Regions from separate parts of the Butyrivibrio proteoclasticus B316 genome, predicted to be linked through region 3. Evidence: a T-box and tRNA genes for the amino acid it is inferred to sense, from the RefSeq annotation. Region 3 holds a T-box; the other regions hold tRNA genes.
The links. The T-box of region 3 lies ahead of thrS (threonine--tRNA ligase). A T-box ahead of a tRNA ligase gene usually reads a tRNA of that ligase, here a tRNA-Thr.
Positions count from the first base shown of each region.

Region 1 (8,370 bases), 1.5 Mb from region 3:
GCTCTTTTCCAAGTTTACAGTTGCTGTAAAGCTTGATGGAGAGTATGTTTCAATAGCTCATCCCAAGTTTATTACAAACCCTGAGGCATGTGCGGGATACAGCTATGGCGGTATGAGCCATAAATCAATTAAAGGAATCCTTCCGGATCCGCTCAGGATTGGAGAACTGCCTGATCTGGGAGTCAGTTACTGTACCTATAATATTCCTCTTTCACATATTTTATCTACATCTGGAGGAATTGCTTATACCTATGGTGGAGTGACCTATCACTTCAAGCAGGGAGCAATAGAGACTTACGATTATCTTTTCAAAAGACTTAACGGAATGGGGATAGATGTAGCTGCCATTGTTTTAAATGATGCAAGCACAGCAGCTTTCCCGGAGATCACTCATCCGGATGCAAGACATGGCTCAACAGCTCCATATTATATGTTTAATGCAGTCAATGATGGCGGAGTGAAGGCCTGCGCTGCAATTGGAAGCTTTCTTGCCAACAGATATTCAGGATCAGGACACGGCAATGTCAGCATGTGGATCATTGCCAATGAGGTTAATGCAAGACGAGAGTATAACTACATGCCATTTGTGGATGTTAATACATATTCAAATGCCTTTGCAGATGCCTTCAGAGTTTTTTATAACGCTATAAAGAGCCAGAACTCTGCGGCCAAGGTATATTGGTCAATTGATCAGAGATGGACTTACAATACACAGAAGACCGGGGATTATGACGCTAAGGATGTTCTTGACATCTTTACTGCAACTATCTCAGAATATGGCAATATTGACTGGGGACTAGCAGCGCATCCATATTCATTCCCTAATGAGAACACACCTTTCTGGAAGCCTACCAAGTATACTAATCACACGGTTTCTACACCGGTTATTTCAATGGATAACCTGGAAGTTCTCACTAACTATATGCAGAGGGATGAGATGAGAGATACTTCCGGCAATGTCAGATCTATTATCTTAAGTGAGATCGGTTATTCTTCAACTTCCGGTGAAACTATGCAGGCAGCGGCCTTTGCGTATGCTTATACCAAGATGGAAAAAAATGGCTATATTGACGCGTTGATGTTCTCAAGGCAGACAGATGCTAGTGATGAGATAGCAGCTCTTGGACTTGCTCTTGGCCTTCAGACTACCGGCGGTCATCATAAATATATTTATAATGTGTTTAAATATATTGATACGGACAAGCGAAATGAGGTAGTATCATTTGCGTATGATATAGTCGGTACTAAGTTTTGAGAATAGATGATTTATGAATTGACATTTACCTATCACCTATTTCGAAATAAATGTTCAAGAGGAGAATGATATGACAAACGCTGAGAAAGCCTTACAGATGCATGAAGAGTGGCAGGGGAAACTTGAGATCAGATCCAAAGCAGAGGTTAAATCCAAGGAAGATTTGGCTATAGCTTATACACCGGGGGTTGCAGAGCCTTGTAAACTGATAGCTGAAGATAAGAACCTTGCATACAAATATACGATCAAGTCAAATACAATTGCTGTTGTCTCTGATGGAAGCGCAGTTCTGGGACTGGGTAATATTGGTCCTTATGCGGCTATGCCTGTTATGGAAGGTAAAGCTGTTCTCTTCAAGGAATTTGGCGGAGTCAATGCAGTTCCTATCTGTCTTGATACTCAGGATACAGAGGAAATCATCAAGGCTGTAACCTACCTGGCACCGGGCTTTGGAGGCATTAACCTTGAAGACATTTCTGCTCCAAGATGTTTTGAAATAGAAGAAAGACTCAAAGAGAAACTTGATATTCCGGTTTTTCATGATGATCAGCATGGCACAGCTATTGTAGTTCTTGCAGGTGTTATCAATGCACTTAAAGTTGTTGGCAAGAAAAAAGAGGACTGCAAGGTTGTAGTTAATGGCGCAGGAAGTGCCGGTATTGCTATAACCAAGCTTCTTCTCAGATATGGTTTTGAAAATGTTACAATGTGTGATAAATCCGGAATCCTCAGTAAGTCATCACCTGATCTTAACTGGATGCAGGAGAAGATGATGGATGTTACCAACAAGGAAGGCAAGACAGGCAAGCTTGCAGATGCTCTTAAGGGGGCAGATATCTTTGTTGGTGTTTCAGCTCCGGGAATTGTGACCAAAGAAATGGCACAGGAGATGAACAAGGATGCTATAATGTTTGCGATGGCAAATCCTGTTCCGGAGATCATGCCTGATCTTGCCAAAGAAGCTGGAATTCGCGTTATCGGTACAGGTAGAAGTGATTTTCCTAATCAGGTCAATAATGTTCTGGTATTCCCTGGAATATTCAGAGGAGCTCTTGAATGCGGAGCAACACAGATAACAGAGGAAATGAAGCTCGCTGCAGCTAATGCTCTTGCAGCCCTTGTTCCTGAGGATGAGCTTAGTGATGTGAATATTCTTCCTGCTGCATTTGATCCAAGATGTGCAGATGCTGTATCTGCAGCAGTTAAGAAATGCTTTTTAGATAGCTGTAAATAATATATTAACTATAGAATTACTTGAATTGTGAAGGAGGGAAAGCTTTTGAGTTCCCAATACCTAACCTTATACAAAATGATTGTTCTGTACATGTTAAGACGCTGTGAGGTACCTCTTAGCAAGTCGCAGATTTATGATTTTATACTGGAAAAAGAATATACGACCTTCCTGACGCTTCAGGAGGTATTCAGCGAACTTGCTTCGTCTGAGCTTGTTATCGAGAAAACTGTAGCCAACAGGACTTTCCTTGAAATAACCAAGGAGGGAGATGAAACTCTTAATTATTTTGGTAACAGGATCAATCCTTCTATCAGACAGCAGATCGATGAATATCTTCGTGATAATAGCATGAAGTTGAGAAATGAGACTGCTATTCAGGGTGATTATCACAAGACCGCAGAAAATGAGTACACTGTCAGACTCGTGGCCAAGGAGAATGGCCAGAACCTTGTGGATATAAGTCTTCCTGTTCCTACTGAGGAGATAGCCCAGAGTATATGCGATAAGTGGCAGGAGAAGAATGCAGATATTTATCAGTATCTTATCAACCAGCTTATGATGGACTAATTAAAAACTCTTAAATCTAGTTTGAGACTAGGTTTAAGAGTTTTTGTTTGATTTCCTTATCAAATAAAAAAGCCCCAAACCATAAGGTCTGGAGTAAAGCTTCTGATGGGAATTGCACTACCAATATCTCTCAAATTTCTTGGATACTGATTTGATATCCTGATTCTGAGGCAGAAGTACGCTGGCATTTGTGTGTCTCAGATCATGTGAGCATATATAATGGAGCTTGTTGGATTCTGTTAGAGTATATTTTGTTAATAGTGATACAATATAAGAAGTGACAATTATGGTTAGCTACGATAGGCGCTCAATATTGTATGAAGGGTAAAAAGAAATATTACAAAATGTGTGGAGTTCAGTTTTGTCTGCACCTTTATGAATGATTATGACGAGCATAGCATAGGTTGTGATGGTGTATATTGTGCACTCAAGGAGTCGGGTGAGGCAATAAATGAGACTTATTGAGAATTATTAACTCAAGCTCATAAGAGAAATTGCTGTGTTATAAGGAGAGAAATTATGCAGGCAATAGCTTTTTTGTCGTTACTAATATGCTTGTGGAATATAGGTGATTATCCTAAAGACGAACGTGTTGGCAAATATAAATGGATGACATTGGTTCCATTTATAGCTGTGTTTCTTATAGCCTTTTCATTTTTTGAGGCGGCATCTACAAGCGTTCCTCAAGGCAAGAATATTACTAAACTAGTCAAAGTTGAGGATAGCGATGACAATGTGCTTTATTGGAATCTTTTGATAAATGTCGATACAGACGGGTCTTATGACGTTGAGGGCTTTGTTTCCCCTGCTGATGGTAGGATTATCGAAGTTGAACCATACTCCTACGAGTATTTTGGGCAGGAGGCTAGCTTTACTTGTTGGGACGAAGAACTAGATGATCATATAAGGTATGATACTATAATATATCGGCAAGACGTTGATGTAGCAATAATGGATAGAGTAAAATCGTTAGGAATATTCAATGTTATTCTATATTCTTTAGGTATGCTCATTTCGATATATGCATCTTATATATCAATAAAATATTGGCAAAAGTGGAACAAAGACAATTAAGCAATATAGATGAATGTTGGTGGCTGAGGTATATCATAATGAGAAGAAGGCTATTCGAGATAATAGAGACTTCAAATAATGATGATAAAGTGAGTTCGATATATGATGCATTGATGTTACTTGCAATTATTATAAGTATAGTTCCGCTTGCTTTTAAGAAGTCTTATCCAGTTTTTCGCTATATGGATGTAATTACTACTGGGATGTTTATTGTGGATTATTTTTTCAGGTTTATTACAGCTGATTATAAACTGGAGGAGCGCTCTGCTACAGCTTTTGTTAAATATCCTTTTACTCCTTGGGCTATAGTTGACCTTATCTCAATTCTGCCTACTGTAACTGTTTTAAACCCTGGTTTTAAGCTGTTCAGGCTCTTTAGAATTGTAAGAACATTCAGGATTTTTAGAGTCTTTAAGGCTTTCAGATATTCAAGGAGCATAAGAATTATTGCGAAGGTAATTAAGAACTCAAGAAGCGCGCTCTTGGCAGTTTGTACTCTAGCTATATGCTACATCCTGATTTCCGCATTGGTGATATTCAATGTTGAAGCAGATTCTTTCGAGACGCTGTTTGATGCCATATATTGGGCTACAGTCTCTCTGACTACTGTAGGATATGGAGACATTTATCCAATAACAACTGCGGGTCGAATTATAACCATGATATCTTCAATATTTGGAATCGCTATCGTGGCTCTTCCTGCGGGAGTTATTACAGCTGGATATTTAGATGCTTTAAACGAAGCGAAAACAATAGAAAAAGACGATGATTAAGCCCTATGACATTTGCAAAAAATAAGCAATATCACTCCCTATAATATTGCTTATTATCTACACTACAGCCTTTAACATGTTTTAATCTGTAATATATCGCCAATAGAATCCTTTTGATTTTCGTCCACTTTTTACGGCTTGGAAAATCGCATTTGGAACTACTTGCAGTGCTCTTGCAGCTTCGTGAAGACTTTGATATGTATTGATCAATGTATCATTATCATCATATTGCCCTATTTTTTTCGAATTCTTCGCACCAACTATAGCTCGAGCGCAAAGAGGACAACCATGTCCGTTTATTCTGCTTCCTGAAGTTGAGACATAAGGTTTATGTCCTTTAGGGCAGTTCCAATAAAACTTATGGTTTGAATATGGTTTTATCTGAGATGGCAGTACTTTGTTAAGATCATGATTCCATTCCTTTGCTAATTCAGGATATAAAGTCTCAAAATCATCGACTCCTGACATTGGAACTCTTCCAGTACAATGAGGGCAGTCAGATATTTTCTTGTTTGACTGCATTCTCGAGTTTGGTGAGCTAGACCATTCATATCCACATCTATCGCACTTCCATGCAACCTTAAAGCTATAATTTAAAGGAATCTCATACGGAGAAAGATTTCCATTCTTTTTATAATCCCATTGTCGTAGTAGGAGTCCACTTTTTTCAGCAAGGCTTCCGTTCTTTTGAGTTTTTACTCTTGTATTAGTTAGTCCATTAGCTTTCATGGAGCACTCTTTGCAGCTTTTAGCTTTTCTAGAAACGATGCTACATATAGGAGACTTCCAAGTTTTTCCGCATTTAGGGCATTCCCAAGTTGCCATGAAGTTAGAGCCTGATGTGAACATAAAAGGCGTTACCCGTCCGTTGGCTTCTTTGCACCACATAGAAGCTAATTCAGGATATTGAGAACCGAAAGAGTCGTCAATATCTATTAAATACTCTAGAATTTCAGGACGGTCTCTAGATATATCAAAATCTGTCGGAAAGCCATAATGGCTGTTCAAATATGCGTCTTTACTATTGTCTGTATTAAATGTATACATACTGAAGGAGAATAGGCTTCCAAACAAAAAACTTAGAAACGCAGAAAGCTCTATATCTTTCATTCTCTTCTTAATATAGAAAATATCATCGGCTGTATCTTCCCAAGTGTCCTTAGATTCCTTGATTCTAACAAGCCTTATCCCCATTTCTTGACATGCCAAGTATTTTCTGCGTTCACGATCATGCTGACCTTCGTCATTATGAAAAGCGATTCCATCATACTCAATTCCCAATCTATACATTGGTATGTAAATATCTAATTCCATTCCCTTTTCAAAAGGCTCTTTATATCTATTAATTGCATCGGGGAAGCATTTTTTCGCATAGTAATAAATTGCTTGCTCTGGAAATGATGTTGAGTAAGCTTTTACACACTTAGGGCAATCTATGGGCTTGTGAAACTTTGTTCTCTTGATTACCTTTTTCTTATATGAATGACCTTTAGGACATATCCAGTTATACGAAGTGTAAGAATAAGGAGATACCTCACTTGGTAGAATTCCGTTATTCTTTGATGTATCCCATTCTTTTGCTATTTCAGGGAAAAGTGTTTCTAAATCGCTTTTACCACTAATGATTTTTCTTCCAGTACAATAAGGACAGATTGTATTCCTACTTACACGATGCTCAACACTTTGTTGAAAACTTGGATGACTATTTTTACATGTCCACCAGTAAAGACCAGTGTCTTTAGGAGATATTTTATCAGGTGTTATATTGTTTTTTTCTATATCAAATTCTGCTGCAAGTTCAGGATATAGAGTCTTTAGATCATTCTCGCCTGACAACACTTGCCTACCAGTACAATAGAAACACTTATGCTTCCTTCTGTACATCAGGCTTACCTTTTCTTTGAAACTATGCTCCTTTTCACATTTCCAGTTTATAACCTTGGAAGAGTTAACGAATAACGATGATACATTGATACCTTCTTTTTTGTTTTCTTCATTATCAACTATGGCTGTCAGTTCAGGTATTTCTGTCAATTTGATTTTTTCGTTCATATTTTCAATATCTCTCTGTTCTATAGCACTGCTATAAACTTATCCTTGCCTGATTAATACTATCATAGGTGGTGATGCACAGAAAGTAAAAGACTCCTGAAAGTAGATTCAATTTGGGATTTTATAAAATTGGTAGGTTTTTTGTGAAAACGGGAAATTGAGAATAACAAAAAAGAAAAGCCCCAAACCAAACGGTTTAGGGCAAAGCTGCTGACGAGAATCGAACTCGTGACCTCCGCACTACCAATGCGACGCACTACCGACTGTGCTACAACAGCTTGAACTCCTTGGAGTCACAAACGATATTATAACAACCACCTGTTAGCTTTGTCAATCCCAAAAGCATATTCAGATAACATGCTGTTACTATTCGCAGAGTATTCACTCCGCGCCCAATCCGCCTGAAGGCCCTTTCGCTTACGCAAGAGGCATTTTTTTGCCACTCCTGCCGGGATTTCATGGATTTACATATTCAGCCGTCTATTCTATGGCTCAAAGTACTCACATCCTCGGCCCGGTTTCAAGCAGATGTTGTTGCATGCGAGTCTGAGATGGCAAATGCGATTTTCTAATGTTTCCATAGCATTTTTTTACGATGCATGCGAAGCTTTGTTTGAAGCAGGACGGAGCGTTAAGTATTGAAAATATGAAAATGACATACGATGCGTAGCATCTATAAAAAGAGAAGAACTCAACTTCTTCAAGTTTACTTGAAAGATTGAGTTCTTCTCTTTTTAATACGCTCGCTTTTGCGAGCTTTGTCATTTTCATTTAGTAGATATCTTATCCGTCCTGCAAGTTTAGCTGAGCATGCATCAATAAAAGAAAAAATGCGGAAACATCTAAGAAAATCTGCATTTGTCAGTGACGAGCAGGCAATAACACTGCGTGGATAAAAGGGCCGTCTTTGGGCATAACAATTTATGATTAGTAAATGCTTGAAAATGATAAGAATATTGCGCAAAATCTTATTGCAATCCTATTTTGGTGGTAATAGAATCAAATCTATAGCAAACTTTATTATATGCTACATACGGGGTGATCATTATGAAAAGGAAAGACAGAAAGTGGAAGTATCCCAGGACCAGATTGCAATGGTTATGGGACAATATGGAAGGGAACAGATTCATTTATATCTGCGCAGTATTAGGCACGGTTGTTTACAATATGTTGCAGCTTACAGTGCCTTTTTTTTCTGGCAAAATTGTAGATGAATTCCTGACCGGAGAGGGTGCCAGACAGAACATGGCTGAGCATTCGGATCAGTTCTTTAAACTCCTTGCGCTCATGGTAGGGCTCACTGTGCTCAGATGTATCATCGTATATCTGGACTGCATGGCTTATGAGCATGTATCTCAGGGAGTGCTCTTTAGAGTCAGAAATTTCCTGTATAACAAAATACAGAGACAGGACAT
Region 1 covers NC_014387.1:2,779,572-2,787,941, reverse strand. The annotation lists gene BPR_RS11525 (DUF5722 domain-containing protein) at 1-1,255, shown strand, start outside; gene BPR_RS11520 (NAD(P)-dependent malic enzyme) at 1,326-2,489, shown strand; gene BPR_RS11515 (DUF4364 family protein) at 2,535-3,056, shown strand; gene BPR_RS11510 (hypothetical protein) at 3,576-4,130, shown strand; gene BPR_RS11505 (ion transporter) at 4,169-4,903, shown strand; gene BPR_RS11500 (zinc-ribbon domain-containing protein) at 4,985-6,955, opposite strand; tRNA gene BPR_RS11495 (tRNA-Thr) at 7,161-7,233, opposite strand; gene BPR_RS11490 (ABC transporter ATP-binding protein) at 8,003-8,370, shown strand, end outside.
Region 1: it encodes a tRNA-Thr, which carries the amino acid that the T-box ahead of thrS (threonine--tRNA ligase) is inferred to sense. The anticodon was not compared.

Region 2 (8,370 bases), 930 kb from region 3:
AATGCAACAGTAGGATTCTGTGCACCTCCAAACATACCAACATGTGCCAAAATAAAGTAAACAGTAAGAATACATGGAATAACAACGAAAACTATCATTCCACCTAACTTTGTTCTACGGCCAATCTCATTCATGAGAATAAGTCCGCAGAATACCAACACCCATCCGATTAACTGCATCGCAGCATGATCGCTATAAAGTTGGAATAGCATATAAACCTCCTTGTGATATTGCCTTTTCTCATACTCCTAGCAATATCGTCATATTTTTGACAATATTATAGCATGTTGCACAATATAAAACAATGATAGAAGTCTTAAAATATGCAATGTGGGGTACTGAATATTTTATATTTGGTTTCCATTTATTTAATCTTTTTTATATATTTTAAGCAATTATCAAACAATTATCGTTGTATCGTAGCTTTTATAGAAATTTTAAACCTTATTTTTGTTTAAAAGTTACATAAATGCATCATTTAAACAAAATATTTTTTCTGTCTATCATTTCCTGTATATTTTCCATATACATTTTTATGTCCTTGACATTGTCGCATCGTTCTATTCGTCCATTGCCATAAACACGCTTGGTCACAGTGCCGGCGCCAAGTGCAACAATTGATTGTACTTCTTCATTGATGAGAATATTGTATATTCCGGCTTTACCTTTTCTGGCATAACCTGTATTTTCAAAGTTTCCACTGATATTCTTTTGTCTGTAGAGATAATAAGGTTCTAAAGACAACTCTGCAGCTCCCCTTGAAGCTATATTCATCATCTCTTCAGTATTATTTATAGATTCCAGAATTGGAACCTTCAGTTCTCCCTTAAGTTCTTTTTCATGAAGAACTTCTGCAAGACGAGATCCTCTTTTTATGGCAAGTGAATGAACTGTTAGATCATCCGGATCAAGTTTTTTGATCTCACTCATTGTATAAGCAACATCTTCAGCGGTTTCTCCCGGAAGTCCCAGGATAATATCCATATTGATGTTATCAAAGCCCTCTTCTCTGGCCATATGAAAAGAGTCAATCAGCTGAGCTACCGTATGTCTCCTGCCAATCAGACGAAGCGTCTCATCTCTCATCGTCTGGGGATTTACAGATATTCTTGTTACTCCCATTTTCTTCATGGTCTTTAATTTCTCTCTTGTAATAGAGTCAGGTCTTCCTGATTCAACCGTAAACTCTTTGACATGAGATGTATCCAGTTTATCCTGTAGGTATCCTATAAGTCTTTCGAGCTGATGAGGCTCAAGAGTTGTAGGGGTTCCGCCACCTATATAAATAGTATCAAGCGTCTTTCCCTCAAAATTTTCAGCAACATAATCAATCTCTTTTTCAAGGCAGGAAATATAATCGTCAACTATCTTGCTGTAAGCTCCAATCGGATAGGAAGTAAATGAGCAGTAAAGACAGGTTGTTGGGCAAAACGGTATTCCTATATAAAGGCTGTAGCCGTTTTCATAATCTATTTCTTTTAATACTTCTTTTTCTCTTCTGGCTATGGAAATGCTTAGTCTTATCTTCTCATCGCTGACAAAATAAGTATTTTTCATGTACTCAAAGATTTCTTCATCGCTTTTGCCATTGTCTATAAGGTTCATGGCAATTCTGGTTGGTCTGATACCGGTAAGGTTTCCCCATGGAAGATCTCTTTTGGTTACTTCTCTAAGTGCCAGATAAATTGCCTTTTTAACAGCATTTTTGCTTGTGTCTACTGTATAAGCATCTCCACTTGTAGAAGCGTTTTCATTTTTACTGACAGTAAGATGATCGATGTATGCAACTTCCTTTTGAACAGGAACAATCTCTTTTGAATTAAGCCCCGCAGAAACAACAACCTTTCCTCTTACCAAATCAGGACTTTCTTCCTCTGTCAGTATATTTACGAGGGCAAAATAGTCTCCTTCATCATTAGAACTTCCGGAGACTATAACTTTGACATCCTCATTCCCATAAAAAGCTTTAAAAAGAGAATGGATGTCGTACTGGTACTTATCAATATTTAAATTTACTCTAATCACTTTATATACCTTTATTTCTAATATTTTTACCATCCAAGAACAAATGGATTGTACTCTTTTTCATGGCCTATAGATGTTGTCTCGCCATGTCCGGGATAAACAATCGTGTCATCCGGCAAAGTAAATAGTTTATCATTAATTGAACGAAGAAGCTCACTTGTAGAACTTGTGGGGAAATCAGTTCTTCCTACCGACTCTTCAAAGAGGGTATCCCCCGCAATAACAAACTTGCCTTCCTCGCAGTAATAACAACATCCGCCTGATGTATGGCCAGGAGTAAACAATACCTTAAAAGTTAATCCTGCAGCCTCTATAATATCACCATCTTTATAAGTGATATCCGGTTTAACCTTAAGATGCATTCCATAATCATTAGACAGATTCAAATATGCATCCTGGCATAAGGCCTGTTCTTTCTCATGACAGCCGAGTTTGGCTCCGCTTAACTCTATTAGCTCATTTGCGCCACCTATATGATCAAAATGACCGTGCGTAAGAAGGATAAGGTCAATAACAAAGCCCTTCTCCGTCAAGGTATCATATATTCTGCGTCCCTGATCCGCAGGGTCAAATAATACACCGTGCTTCTTGCCATTGTCATCAGTTTTAGCTTCATCAAACACAAAAAAACAGTTTGTTCCGACCATACCAAGAGTCATGCAGGCAATCTGTATATTCTTGTCAGCCATATAAGTTATACCCCTTTCCAATATCTGTTCCAATAATATTCAATCAAATAAAAGAAAAACTACAGCTATTACCCTGTAGTTCTCTCTATGTCAATAACACTATCTATCTGTCTGATCTTATCAACAATCTCGCGGAGCTGGTCTCTTGAAGATACCTGGAAAGAAGTTTCCATTGTAGCAAGTCCCTGCTTGCTTGTTCTGGTATTCATAGAAATAATATCAATATCTTTCTCAGACAAAGTTCTGGAAATATCTGCAAGAAGTCCGCTTCTGTTATTGGCAAAAATCTTAATGGTCGCAGCGTATTTACCGCCAGGACCTGAGGTATCGGACTGCCACTTAGCCTCGATGAGTCTTGTTCTATCCTCTTCCTGCATCTTGATCACATTGACACAGTCTTTTCTATGAATAGAAACTCCTCTGCCACGTGTAACAAAGCCGCAAATATCATCTCCCGGAACAGGATTGCAGCATTTAGAGAATCTGACTGCAACATCGTGAACTCCCTTAACAATAATGGCATTATCAGAGCTTGAAACCTGAGGAGTAACATTGGATTCAGCTACAGCAGCAAGAACCTCTTCATCAGTAATATTCCTCTTATGCTCCTTGTCGCCAAGTTCCAGCATCTTGTTGATGATCTGGCCTTCACGAAGTCCCCCGTGACCTACAGCTGCAAGAATTGCTTCCCAGTCATGGAAACCATATTTTCTCGTAATGATATCCTGATATTCAGGTTTGGTAATTGCAAAAAGATCTATGCCCTTACTCTTACAGTATTCAATAAGCTGCTCTCTACCTCTGGCAATATTCTCTTCCTTAAGCTCATGTCTGAACCATTGATTGATCTTGTTCTTGGTAGAAGTAGCCTTGGCAATAGACAGCCAGTCTCTACTTGGTCCTCTGGAATTCTGGCTGGTAACAATCTCTATTCTGTCACCATTCTGGATCTTGTAATCTATAGGAACAAGTTTGCCGTTAACTTTAGCGCCAATCATCTTGTTGCCGACAGCACTGTGAACACTATATGCAAAATCAATAGGTGTAGAGCCTGCAGGAAGGTTTTTGACTTCTCCTGTAGGTGTAAAGCAATAAACATCATCTGAAAACAGGTTAAGATCACTCTTAAGAAGATTCATGAATTCCTGATTGTCAGACATATCCTGTTGCCATTCAAGGATCTGACGCAGCCAGGTAAGCTTCTCTTCTTCACCATTCTCTGCCTTCTTGCCATCTGATGTTTCCTTATATTTCCAGTGAGCAGCAATACCGTATTCAGCTGCCTTATGCATATCATAAGTTCTGATCTGAATTTCAAAAGGCTGTCCGGTCTGTCCTATAAGTGTAGTGTGAAGAGACTGGTACATATTAGGCTTAGGCATGGCAATATAATCCTTGAACCTGCCGGGAATAGGCTTGTACATTTCATGGATCACGCCAAGAGCCGCATAACAGTCTTTGACAGTCGCTACAATTATCCTGATAGCGAACAGATCATAAATCTGATCAAGAGTCTTATTCTGATTACGCATTTTCTTATAAATACTAAAGAAATGCTTAACCCTGCCATTAACTTCACCTTCTATTCCGGCTGTTTTAATGGCATCTCTGACATTCTCGCAAATGTCCTCTACATATTTTTCTCTTTCACTTTTTCTAATGGAAACCTTATCTACAAGATCATAGTAAACATCAGGTTTAAGATATTTCAAAGACAGGTCATCAAGTTCAACCTTGATCCTGCTGATACCAAGTCTGCCTGCAATAGGCGAATAGATATCAAGAGTCTCCTGGGCAATCCTCTGCTGCTTCTCAGGCGGCATATGCGCAAGAGTCCTCATATTATGGAGTCTGTCGGCCAGTTTGATCAGAATAACTCTGATATCTTTAGCCATAGCAAGGAACATTTTACGCAGATTCTGAGCCTGCATATCAATCTGTTCCTGAGTCTTGTTAGTGTTATCAGTAGACAACTGCAAAGCTGTCAGTTTGGTAACTCCATCTACCAAAAGAGCAACATCAGCTCCAAAAGATTCCTGAATTTCTTCCTTGGTGCAGATGGTATCTTCAACGACATCATGAAGAAGCCCTGCTGCTATGGTCTCTTTATCCATTTCCAAGTCAGCAAGGATTATAGCAACGCAAAGAGGGTGAATTATGTAAGGTTCACCTGATTTACGTAACTGTCCCTGATGAGCTTCCGCAGCCTGATTGTATGCTTTTTCAATAAGGGAAATATCATCCGATGGATGATATTTCCTGACCCTCTTGATAAGCCCTTCATACAATGTATCAGGTGTAAGGAACTCCTCTATGGCTTCAATTTTACCATCGTCGAAATTCTGGGGCATCTAATTACTTCCCTTCATAGCTAATAGCTGCATCAAGTCTGTAATTCTTAATTCTCTCTCTACCGTTAAGTCCCTTAAGTTCCATGAGAACTGCAACACCTGCAACTTCTCCGCCAAGTTTCTCAACAAGCTTGATCATAGCTTCAATTGTACCGCCTGTTGCCATAAGGTCATCAACAAGAAGAACCTTCTGACCAGGTTTGATAGCATCCTTGTGAAGCTCAAGGACAGCCTTACCATACTCAAGGTCGTACTCAACCTCAATAGTCTCGCATGGAAGCTTACCTTTTTTACGTACAGGAACAAGTGCCTTGCCTCTGTTGTAAGCGATAGGTGCACTGAAGATAAAACCTCTTGATTCTGCTCCAAGTACAACATCAAAATCAAGATCAGCTACCATATTCTGCATTGTCTCAATTGCAAGATGGAAGCCATCAGGATCCTGAAGTACAGAGGTAATGTCTCTGAACATGATTCCTTTCTCAGGAAAATCAGGTATTGTTCTTACGTAATCTTTTAAATCTTTCATTTCTCATCCTCTCTATATCATTGCCTCGTTCCATACAATATGAAACCTAAGGCAATTTTGCTCTGTGAAACATTAATTCATATTAAATTATATCACAAAATATTATTTACTTTTACAAAAATAAAGAAGCTGGAAAAGGGACTCGAACCCTCGACCTACTGATTACGAATCAGTTGCGCTACCAACTGCGCCATTCCAGCTTGTGTCAAAACACAAATTTTATTATACATTTGAGAAATGCAATATACAAGAGCAACTTATAAAATCCTCTGCAAGAACTTATCTTGCAGAGGATTTTATGTCATTATTTCTTGGATTTACCGCTTGTCTTTTTAGGAACAGGCTTTTTTGCTGTTTTTGAAGTTTCCTTTGAGCCGGTCCTGGATGATGTCTTGGATACCTTATCTGCAGACTTAGCTGTCTTTTTGCTGTCCGCAGCCTTTTTTCCTGCGCTAAGTCCCTTTACGGCAGCATCTGTGACAATGCTAAAGATTCTCTCTTCCTCAATCTTCTCATATTTTTCTTCAATAGCTTTTTCCTGCTCCGCAAGCTCTTTTTCATATTTGAGCTTGAGCTGTTCAAGGAGTTTCTGCTCCTCGAGGCTCTGTTTTTCCTTAAGAGCTTCTAAAGCTTCCTGGCGCTCTTTTTCTTTCCTTATTTCCTCTTCTTCCTTAATTGCACGGATTTTCTTTTCCTGCTCTGTATAAGGAGTAAAGCTAAAGATAGCAAGAGAAACAGGAGCAATCTTAATAGAAATGCTGTAATTTCTGCCATCTATATCATTTCTCTTTGATTCAATCCTGCCTTCATTTAAGATACCTGTTCCGCCATAACTGAGGTTATCGCTGTTAAATATCTCAGTGTATCTTCCATCTACAGGAACACCAATCTCATATTCTCTCTCAACTCCTGCCATATTAGCGACAACAAGAAGAGTTTCCATGTCACCGGTACTCTTTCTGATAAATGAAAGCATGCACTGATCAGAAGCCATATTGTTGATCCATTCAAATCCCTTATCAGATCCATCAAGTTCGTGAAGAGCATCGTGATCATAATAAAGTTCATTAAGCTTTTTGAGGATATTCTCCACAAACACAGACTGATCAATTGTAAGGGCATCAGGCGACATGTACAGATGCTTACGTCCGGGGTGTACCATCATAAACGAAAGAGCAAGTCGCAAATTAGCCATCTTCTGTGAGGAATCACCAGGCATCAGATAATACAGGCCCTCGAGTCCCTTTTCAACATCCTCGTGAGTAAATGCTAGTACAAACCTCTCAGTATAGCTATATATGAGACTGAATGTCAGCTCATCGTGATGTCCTGCTCTAAATAGAGGATCATTTTGCATATATGAAAGGAAATCTCTTGTCCAACCATTGTTCCACTTAAAGTCAAAGCCAAGTCCGCCCTCATCTACACTGTCTGTAAGCTGCGGCCAGCAGGCTGTTTCTTTGGTAATTGTTATAATTCCCGGATTATTCTTGTGAATAATAGTATTGAACTGTTTGAGGAATTCAAGAGCCTCAAGATTCTCATTACCGCCATAGATATTAGGCAGCCACTCACCGGGTTTTCTGTCATAATCAAGGTATAGAATTCTTGAAATGTCGGATGTTCTAAGACCATCAATATGGAAATTCTCAATCCAGTAAAGAGCGTTTGTAATAAGGAAGTTAGTAACCTCCTTACGTCCATAGTCAAAGATCATATCTCCTGACTTGGGATGAACTCCAATTCTGGGATCTTCATACTCAAACAGAGGCCTTCCGTCAAAATCACTAAGCCCGCATGATGACTTAGGGAAAAATGTCGGAACCCAGTCAAGGATCACTCTGACACCGGAATTATGCATGGTATTAACGAATTCCATAAACTCATTTGTATTTCCGCTTGAATTATCCAGGGCAAAAAAGTCCATGATATGATAAAAATGTCCCGGAAGATGCTTCATTACAGGCATAAGTTCAATAGTGTTAAAGCCATGGTTCTTGACATACTCAAGAATATCGGCAGTAATTTCCTTCATACTGCTCTTATCATTATGTCTGTCAGCAAATGCCTCAAGAGAAATCTCACAAATTGAAAGCGGGTCTTCATCGAGTTCAAATTTGCTGCGCTGCGCAAGCCATTTCTCATCAGTCCATCTGATCTGCTTCAGACTTCTGACAACAGAAATAACTCCATTTTCTCCTTTTGATTCAAAAGCAAAAGGATCCGGTCTTTTATAGACAAGTCCGCTTCTGGTCTTAATTTCAAACTGGTATCCATCACCTTCCGCAGCTCCCGGAATAAAAATCTCAAAGATGCCTATAGGATCCAGTCTGTGCATCTGGCATGTTCTGCCATCCCAATTGTTAAAGTCTCCAATAACACTGACTCTTGCAGCAGAAGGCGCCCATACAGCAAACTCTGTACCTGCAACTGAATTTCTGACCATAGGATGAGCGCCAAGTTTCTCATAAATATGGTAGTGAATGCCACTTCCGAATTTAATGAAATCCTCTCTATCCATAAGAGGTCCGAAGGCATAGGGATCATCTTTGACAATCTCCTTACCCTCTGCGTCCTTGATAACAAACTTATATTTGAGCTTATCAGTATAAGGAATCAGCGCTGCAAAAAAACCTGCCTCATCCGCAAGTTCCATCTCATATTCCTTGCCTGTCTGCTCAACCCTCACTTTAATAGTATCTGCATCAGGATAAAAAGCCTGAATCAGATAACTGCTCCCAACTTTATGTGCGCCGAGTATTCTATGAGGATTATC
Region 2 covers NC_014387.1:1,672,103-1,680,472, reverse strand. The annotation lists gene BPR_RS06870 (DUF5692 family protein) at 1-212, opposite strand, end outside; gene hemZ (coproporphyrinogen dehydrogenase HemZ) at 475-2,058, opposite strand; gene BPR_RS06860 (MBL fold metallo-hydrolase) at 2,052-2,714, opposite strand; gene BPR_RS06855 (RelA/SpoT family protein) at 2,783-5,065, opposite strand; gene BPR_RS06850 (adenine phosphoribosyltransferase) at 5,070-5,594, opposite strand; tRNA gene BPR_RS06845 (tRNA-Thr) at 5,722-5,794, opposite strand; gene glgB (1,4-alpha-glucan branching protein GlgB) at 5,899-8,370, opposite strand, start outside.
Region 2: it encodes a tRNA-Thr, which carries the amino acid that the T-box ahead of thrS (threonine--tRNA ligase) is inferred to sense. The anticodon was not compared.

Region 3 (8,370 bases):
TTACTACATGAACATTGTAAATGCTAAGGATGCGGTTGCGTTTAGTTCTCGGCAATATAGAGGCATCACTTACGTAAAAGAAGTCGCTGAAAACATGGAAAATGTAATATCATTGCCGGGCGGAATTTATAATTTTGGCAGTGAAACTACAAAATCCATGTATGAGATAACAAGTCAGTTTATAGAAGAACTTGGGTTAGAAATTCGGCTAGAAGATGCACCTGCAAGGCACAATTTGTGGATGGACTGCAGTAAAGCAAAGAGATATGGTGTCATTTTTAGTGATGTTTCTAAAGCTTTGATGAAATGCGCAAAAGACAATGGATTTGAAATTAAGAATAATTCGGGAAAAGGGTGATTTTGCAGCAGACTTATAATTCCGAGTAATGGGAGGAAATATGCTACCAACAAGAATGGAAGCAGAAAGACTTTTAGAGGAAGCAGAGAAGTATAATCCTGGACCATGGGGGAATCACAGCCGTGTTGCTGCGCATTGTGCAGAGAAGATTGCTTTAGGCTGTGAGGGGATGAATCCGGAGAAAGCCTATATTTTAGGACTCCTTCATGATATTGGAAGAAAGTTTGGAGTAAGCTATTTGAAACATGTTTCTGATGGATATTCATACATGATGTCCTTGGGATATGATGAAGTTGCCAGAGTGTGCCTTACACATTCCTTCAACAACATGAGAGTTGATGAGTATGTTGGTAAGGTTGATACTTCAGATGAGGAGTATGAGCTGATTCAGACTGAGTTGGGGAAACTTTCAGCTGATGATTATGACAGACTGATCCAACTTTGTGATGCATTGGCCGGAAGTAAAGGTGTGATGAACATCGAAGAACGCATGAATGATGTCAAAAGCCGCCATGGAAATTATCCTCAGGCAAAATGGGATTCCAATATGCGTCTGAAAGCATATTTTGAAGAGAAAGCATCCAAAGATATATATGATTTGGTAGAAAAAGACAGTTATACGCTGGACTAATGCAGACTGATGGGGGAGACAAGAAATGCTATTTAAATTCTGTGCAGAATGTGGACATGAGCTTCAAGATATAAAATGCGGTGATGATGACTGTAAGATTTGTCCTTCCTGCAAGCGGATTTATGGAAGAAATCCAATCCCTGTCGTAGAAGTTCTGGTGGTGAATGAGCTTAATGAAATTCTGCTTTTAAAACAGAACTATATTTCTGAAGATAAATGGACAGTTGTTTCGGGATATATGGTTGAGGGTGAAACAATTGAAGAAGCCGTAGCCAGGGAAGTTAAAGAAGAAACAGGGCAGATAGTAACAGAATGCCAATATGTGTCCAGCTATTACTTTGAGCCGAAGCAGCTGATAATGATTGGATTTATAGCATATGTAAAGAAATCAGAATTTGCTGATTCTGTAGAGGTGGACGACCATAAATGGTACAAGATTAGTGAGGTTGATGAAGTGATTGCAAGAGAAAATAATTGTTCGGGTATGCATTTTGATATGTGTAAGAACTTTTTGAAATAAGTCGAAAAAGCCGATAAAGGTCCCAAAAAACAGCGCTTATAAAACCGATAATATTCAGTAAATATGTGAATCCTTTATCATACAAAAGTGGTACAAATTTGGTACAAAAAAGAGGCGTGGTCGGCGAGACCCCTTTCTCTGCGGCTTTACGAGACTACTAAAAGTTCGATCCCGGTCGCCGGCAGTAAACATTAGAGAATCGCATTAGTTTGCGGTTCTCTTTTTTGTTGCCATCTTGTACTATAAAAGAGTGTGCATATATGTTGGATGGATGGAGGAAGGGGTGACTTAATTATGGTTATACATCCAATTGAACCAATATATGATAAGAGTTCAAAAATACTTATTCTGGGAAGTTTTCCCTCTGTTAAATCAAGAGAAGAAGGATTTTTCTATGGGCATAAGCAGAATAGATTTTGGAAGGTGGTTTCCGGAGTATTCGAAGAGGAAGAGCCAGGGACGATTGAGGAGAAGAAAGCTCTTTTGATAAGGAACAAGATTGCATTATGGGATGTGATACAGTCTTGCGATATTGTCGGTTCGTCGGACTCCAGTATCACTAATGTAGTGCCAAACGACTTAAGCCGTATATTAAACACAGCGGATATCAAGACAATATATGTCAATGGTAAAACGGCACTTAAGTATTATGAAAAGTATACAGGGCCTGTCATCAAAAGGCCTGCAATATGTCTTCCATCTACAAGTCCCGCCAATGCTGCCTGGAATAAGGAAAAGCTTCTGAGTGCTTGGGAGATTATAAAAAAGTATTGACCTTGCCCTTGGGGCAGCCCTTACCATTAAGTAATCAAAGGATGAAGTACGTACGAATCATCTGTATTACTTAGTTTCTAAAAATGCATTTACCTAAAAAGGAGGGCATCAATATGAAGGAAAAAATGACATCGGGAGAAATTGCAAAGCAGGCAGGAGTATCAACTAAGGCGCTTCGTATATATGATGAAAAAGGGCTGCTTAAGCCTGTTGGGCATTCCGATGGCAATTACAAACTCTATGACAAAAGCTCACTGATAATTCTTGAAAAGATTATTGCGCTCAAGCATATTGGATTTAGTCTTGAAGAGATCAAGTGCAGTCTTGAGAATTATGAACAGAGTTCTATAAGAGAAATCCTCGAGAAACAGCTTGAAATGATGGATCAGAAAATATATGAACTTCAAAAGGCTGCAAAGTGCATAGAATCAGCGCTTGCAAGGTTTGATGAAAATCCTGACTGGGACGATATTGCAGACATTATAAGAAAAATGGAAATGAGTCAGGGGGCGGATGAGCGCAGATGGTATGCTGCGGAACATGCTGCAGACGGAATTGAGTGGTATGAAAAGATTTTTAATTCTTTATCATTTGAAGAAAATGATACTGTTCTTGACCTTGGTTGCAGCTACGGCCTTTTGTGGAGAAAGAACTGGGATCGTATTCCCAAGGGCTTCAATGTATTAGGTGTAGACATTCACGGAAATTGGGCTGCTGATCTCTACAATTATCTGGAGGATAATCGAGAGACGCTTCCGGAAGGATCTGATATTCAGATTTTTTTCAGTAATCTTGAAAAAGATGAGACGTGGGAAAAGATTAGAGAGAAGAAGTATTATAAGATTATTGCACATTATCTATTATCTTATCTGCATGATGATGCTTACTTTATCCAAAATGTGGCGCAAGTGCTGGCACCAGGCGGTATGTTTTCTGTTAATCATTATGGGGAAGCAGTGAAGGAATACAATTTCTGGGAAAAGTGTTTAACTGAAGCTAGTTTAGATATTTCTTTTGCCCTTAAAAAGAGACAAGAAAGAAGGCAGGCAGACGCAGAATTTGAGGCGCTTTTATCAGAGAACTTCGATAGAGTAGAAAAGATAGCGCTTCCGGGGCCATTAGCATTCGATAGCACTGATGCTCTTTTTGACAGAATGCAAATGAAATACCCCGAGGGCGGAAAATATCTTGAGGACAACAGGGATGCTATAGAAAAATACTTTGCAACTGTGTTGCTGAAAGATGGCTCTGTTACTGTAGATATGGATAGCACATTTTATCATTGTTATAAGAGAGAGGGTTAAGGATGGATAATAAGCTCTTTCCGGAGAGACTTGATAGAAACAAAGTATATGAATGTGGGATATTTTCGTTATATACAGATAAAGTCAAGCTTCCAAGTGGGTATATCATTGAAAAATATCACCAGATTCATCACCATCATGAGGGTGTTTCAATAGTTGTCTTTAATGATAAAGATGAGATATTGATGATCAGAGAAATGCGATATACTGTGGGACATCTGGAGTGGGAAATACCTGCGGGCGGAGTAGAAGATGGAGAGTCAATAGAAGAAGCTGCCAGAAGAGAGGTTATGGAAGAAACCGGATGCACAGTAAAAGACTTATGGATAGTGAAGAGCTTACCGAGTTTCAGTATATTGTTAATGGCGATGAATGGACAATATCAATAAAATGACAGGTTTGTAAAAACGTATGTTGACATTATCAGATGACTTTTGATAGAATCATTTCAATAACATAAGAAAAGCGTTGACGGAAAGAGTAGTTTGCGATGAATCATCCAGAGAGAATGACATTTGGTGGAAGTCATTTATGAAGATAACAGACGAAAACCATTCCTGAGCTGTAATGCTGAACATCAGTAAGCGTTATCGTATGCCTGCGTCAAAGGATAGGATTTGTTAGAATCTGAAGTGAAAAGTTAAGGTGGAACCGTGCATCATGCACCCTTAAGATCAATGGATCTTTTGGGTGCTTTTTTAGTTTGAAAAACACTATTTCTTATGTTGTTGCAGAGACTAATAATCTATTCTAGAAAGGAGCAACACATTATGAAAGTATTACAAAGAGATGGTCAGGTGATGGAGGTGTCTTTTGATGACAATGATGGAAAGAAAGCTTTTTGGCATACAAGTGCTCATGTCCTGGCACAGGCTGTAAAGCGTCTTTATCCGCAGGCAAAGTGCGCCATAGGACCTGCAATTGAAAATGGTTTCTACTATGATTTTGATTTTGGTTTTTCTTTTAATGAAGATAACCTGGGCGCTATAGAAGATGAAATGCGAAGGATTATCAAGGAATCCTTATCGCTACAGGTTTATGAGATGTCAAAGAAGGATGCTATCTCATATATGGAAAAGGCGGACGAACCATTCAAACTTGAGATGATAAGAGAACTACCTGAAGGTGAAGTGATTTCTTTTTACAAACAGGGAGATTATGCGGAATTCTGTGCAGGTCCACATATCGTCAATGTAAGTCACATTAAGGCGGTTAAGCTTCTATCGGTAGCAGGGGCATACTGGCGAGGAGATGAGCACAATAAGATGCTTACAAGAATTTACGGAATCTCTTTTCCTAAGGCATCTTTGATGGATGATCATCTTCACCAGCTTGAAGAGGCTAAGGCAAGAGATCACAGAGTGCTGGGGAAAGAACTTGAACTGTTTGCGCTGATGGATGAAGGGCCAGGACTTCCCTTCTACTTCCCCAAGGGACTTGTACTTAAAAATCTTCTGATTGACTATTGGAGAAAAATACATGTTCGCGAGGGTTATCAGGAAATATCCACACCTATAATGCTGACAAAGGCGCTTTGGGAAAAGTCAGGCCATTGGGATCATTACAGAGATAACATGTATGTAACAAGCGTGGATGATATGGATTATGCCATTAAGCCGATGAACTGCCCGGGAGGAATGCTGGTCTATAAGTCTAAGCCTCATTCATACAGGGAGTTTCCAATCAGATGCGGAGAACTTGGAATTGTCCACAGAGCAGAGAAGTCCGGGACACTGCATGGACTCATGCGCGCAAGATGCTTTACACAGGATGATGCACATATCTTTATGCGCGAAGACCAGGTTCTTTCTGAGATTCAGGGTGTAATGAGGCTTATAGATGAAGTTTATTCTAAGTTCGGTTTTCCATATGAGATAGAGCTTTCTACAAGACCAGAGAACTCCATCGGAAGTGATGAAGACTGGCAGTTGGCAACAGAGTCACTTAAGGCAGCAGTAGAGGGAATGGGAAAACCATATAAGATAAATGAAGGTGATGGCGCATTCTACGGGCCTAAGCTTGATTTCCATGTGAAGGATTCTATTGGAAGAACATGGCAGTGCGGAACAATACAGCTTGATTTCCAGCTTCCGCAGAGATTTGATCTTGAGTACATAGGCGAAGATGGTAAGGAGCATCGCCCAATCATGCTTCATAGAGTTGTATTTGGCTCAATAGATCGTTTCATGGGTATATTGATAGAACACTATGCCGGTAAATTTCCTGTCTGGCTTTCACCTGTGCAGGTTAAGGTGTTGCCAGTATCTGATAAATACCTTGATTATGCAAAAGAAATCATGGCAAAGCTCTATGAAGAGGGAATACGTGCAGAACTAGACGATCGTGATGAAAAGCTTGGCTTTAAGATTCGCGAAGCAAGAATGCAGAAGGTTCCTTACATGATAATTGTCGGGGAAAAAGAAAAGGATAACCGTCTTGTCTCTGTCAGACAGCGTGACGCTGAACAGGATAAACAGGAAATTGGGGAGATGGATATGGCAGACTTCATTGATTTGCTGAAAAGAAGTTGAGAAGTACATAGACTAAGGAAAAAGATACAGAAAGGATAGCTTAAATGTACAAATGTAGAGTGGGTTATGATGAATGGAAGTCAATGATCAAAAAGCATAGAGAAGGTACGTTTGAAAACTCATCTGATTTCAATGGTTATGTTGGACTTCTCTCAATAGAAGAGGTATCTCAAAAACAGGAATGGAAATATAAGGATGAAACAATAACTGTTTGTGATAATGGTTACAAGTGGCTGACTATAATGCCCAAAGATGACTATTATTGCATTACTGTCATGATGGACAGTGATTACAAGATACAGGTAAGCTATATCGATATGATTGATAGTCAGGGCATTGATGAGGATGGCGTTCCGTTTTTTTTCGACTGTTACCTTGATCTTGTAGTATATCCTGATGGATATGTGAAAGAAGATGACAGGGATGAATTGGACGAAGCTCTTCAAAATGGAGATATAAGTAAAGAACAATACGACAGGGCTCTGCAAACAGCTGAAAAGTTGAGACAAACATTCTTTCGCGACTATGATAAATTTATAAGGTTTGTAGATGGAAGACTAAAGTTCATCACTAATACTGATAATATGAAGTTACCTGAAAGACTCGAAAGAACGGGGAGTTATTTCCACTCCCCGTTTTCGTAGTCTAGTATCTTAGATGTTTGACCGGCATTTATGACTGAGTCGCCGGCTTCGTTGATGACGCACTTCAAGCCGGGGAATCCATTAAGGCAGACGGTTATTATGTTATGAACGCGGACTCCCTGAACATCAGGAACTTCCATTGCACAGTACATTGGGATAGTGTTGTCCCTGTTGTACAGATATATTCCTATTCCGGTTCCGGTAAAAGAGCTGACATTATCTGAAACCTTGAAGGATGCGTAGCCAAATCTTTTTCCATCAGGATTTATCCATTTGCCTTTATCGGGAACGTCATAGGGAACTTCACTTTGATACATTATGCAGGTTCCGTTATTGCCGTTCCACATTGTCTGATATTCATTAAAGTGTTCAACCATAAGAGCGTACATGGTGACATTATCGCCATTTATTATGATACCGTTTGGACACGTGTTGAGATCCCATCCTACGTTATCACCGTGGTCTGCTCTCCATACCCAGAGATTATCTCCGACTGTATTATCAAGGTCTATTGTTATGCAGGCCTTTGCCTTGGCAGGTTTATCTCCGGGAATTCCGCCAATTCTGAAATACATATCTGCAAGAAGAGATGGAGCAGCATTATCTTTGGCACTTAAGTATAGCAGGTTGTCGCTTTCGCTTGCTCCGGCATCAAGGAGAAGGCCTGCAAGAATGAGGTCATCAGCATTTTCTGTCGTGATGCAGGTATTTCCTGCTGATGAGCGAATGGTTGCAAGCCCCATTCCAAGGACTATGGTTCCTGGCTTGCTTATTGTGAGTGTTTCGCTAAACTCATAAATTCCTGGTGTAAAAAGAATGTTCTTACCATCAGCCAGAGCCTGATTTACGGTACCGGCAGTATCTATTCCGGCTTTGGCTACATAGAAATCATCAAGCGGAAGGAATTTGCCTTCCTTGCTGCCATTTTCCCACCCAAAGGATACACTTTTCTTTTTCCAGTCAGGAACATACACTCCAAATCCATCTTTTTTATCATATACAAGAAATGGCTTCTCTCTTATGATTTCGGTCTCCGGAACAGAAGTATAGGAAGCTTCAGGCCAGGTTTTCACTGGAACACCACTTGGGGCATCGCCTGCAAATACCATGTTCCAGTTCTGACCTGTCCAGGAATTATAACTGTTGTTCCGTGAAAGCCATTGTTGCTGGCTTCCGGAGTCGACAATTCCTTCAATTTGCGAGTCTGCAAGAAAACCTCCGCTAGCCCAGCCATAATTATCATGAAGGGCTAGATTTCCGTCAACCTTAACCCTTCTCATTCCTGTTGCCTGTGACACAGCCCATACAGTGTCTGATTGCATTTCGAGATTTTCTATACTGCGCCAGAAATTACAGGTTGCATTGTGATTTTTTGGATCATCGGATAGCCAGCGGGCGTAGGTATTTATGGCTTTGATCTTGGTGTCAGTAGGAAGTAAGCCAAGTCCAGACATCTGAGTATAAAAGCCAACATTTGTCGATATATCATATGTTCCGGGCATGAAATAAACTGCATATCTTTCATCGCCAAACTGTGCAGTTTCCTGCCGCGAATAGATTTTATCAAGAGTTTCCTGCACTTTGGCAGTATCATCTTGAGGCGTAAAG
Region 3 covers NC_014387.1:737,806-746,175, forward strand. The annotation lists gene BPR_RS02995 (SDR family oxidoreductase) at 1-358, shown strand, start outside; gene BPR_RS03000 (HD domain-containing protein) at 399-989, shown strand; gene BPR_RS03005 (NUDIX domain-containing protein) at 1,015-1,509, shown strand; gene BPR_RS03010 (DNA-deoxyinosine glycosylase) at 1,804-2,283, shown strand; gene BPR_RS03015 (MerR family transcriptional regulator) at 2,397-3,587, shown strand; gene BPR_RS03020 (NUDIX hydrolase) at 3,590-3,976, shown strand; T-box leader at 4,047-4,260, shown strand; gene thrS (threonine--tRNA ligase) at 4,358-6,118, shown strand; gene BPR_RS03030 (DUF402 domain-containing protein) at 6,163-6,762, shown strand; gene BPR_RS03035 (glycosyl hydrolase family 28-related protein) at 6,738-8,370, opposite strand, start outside.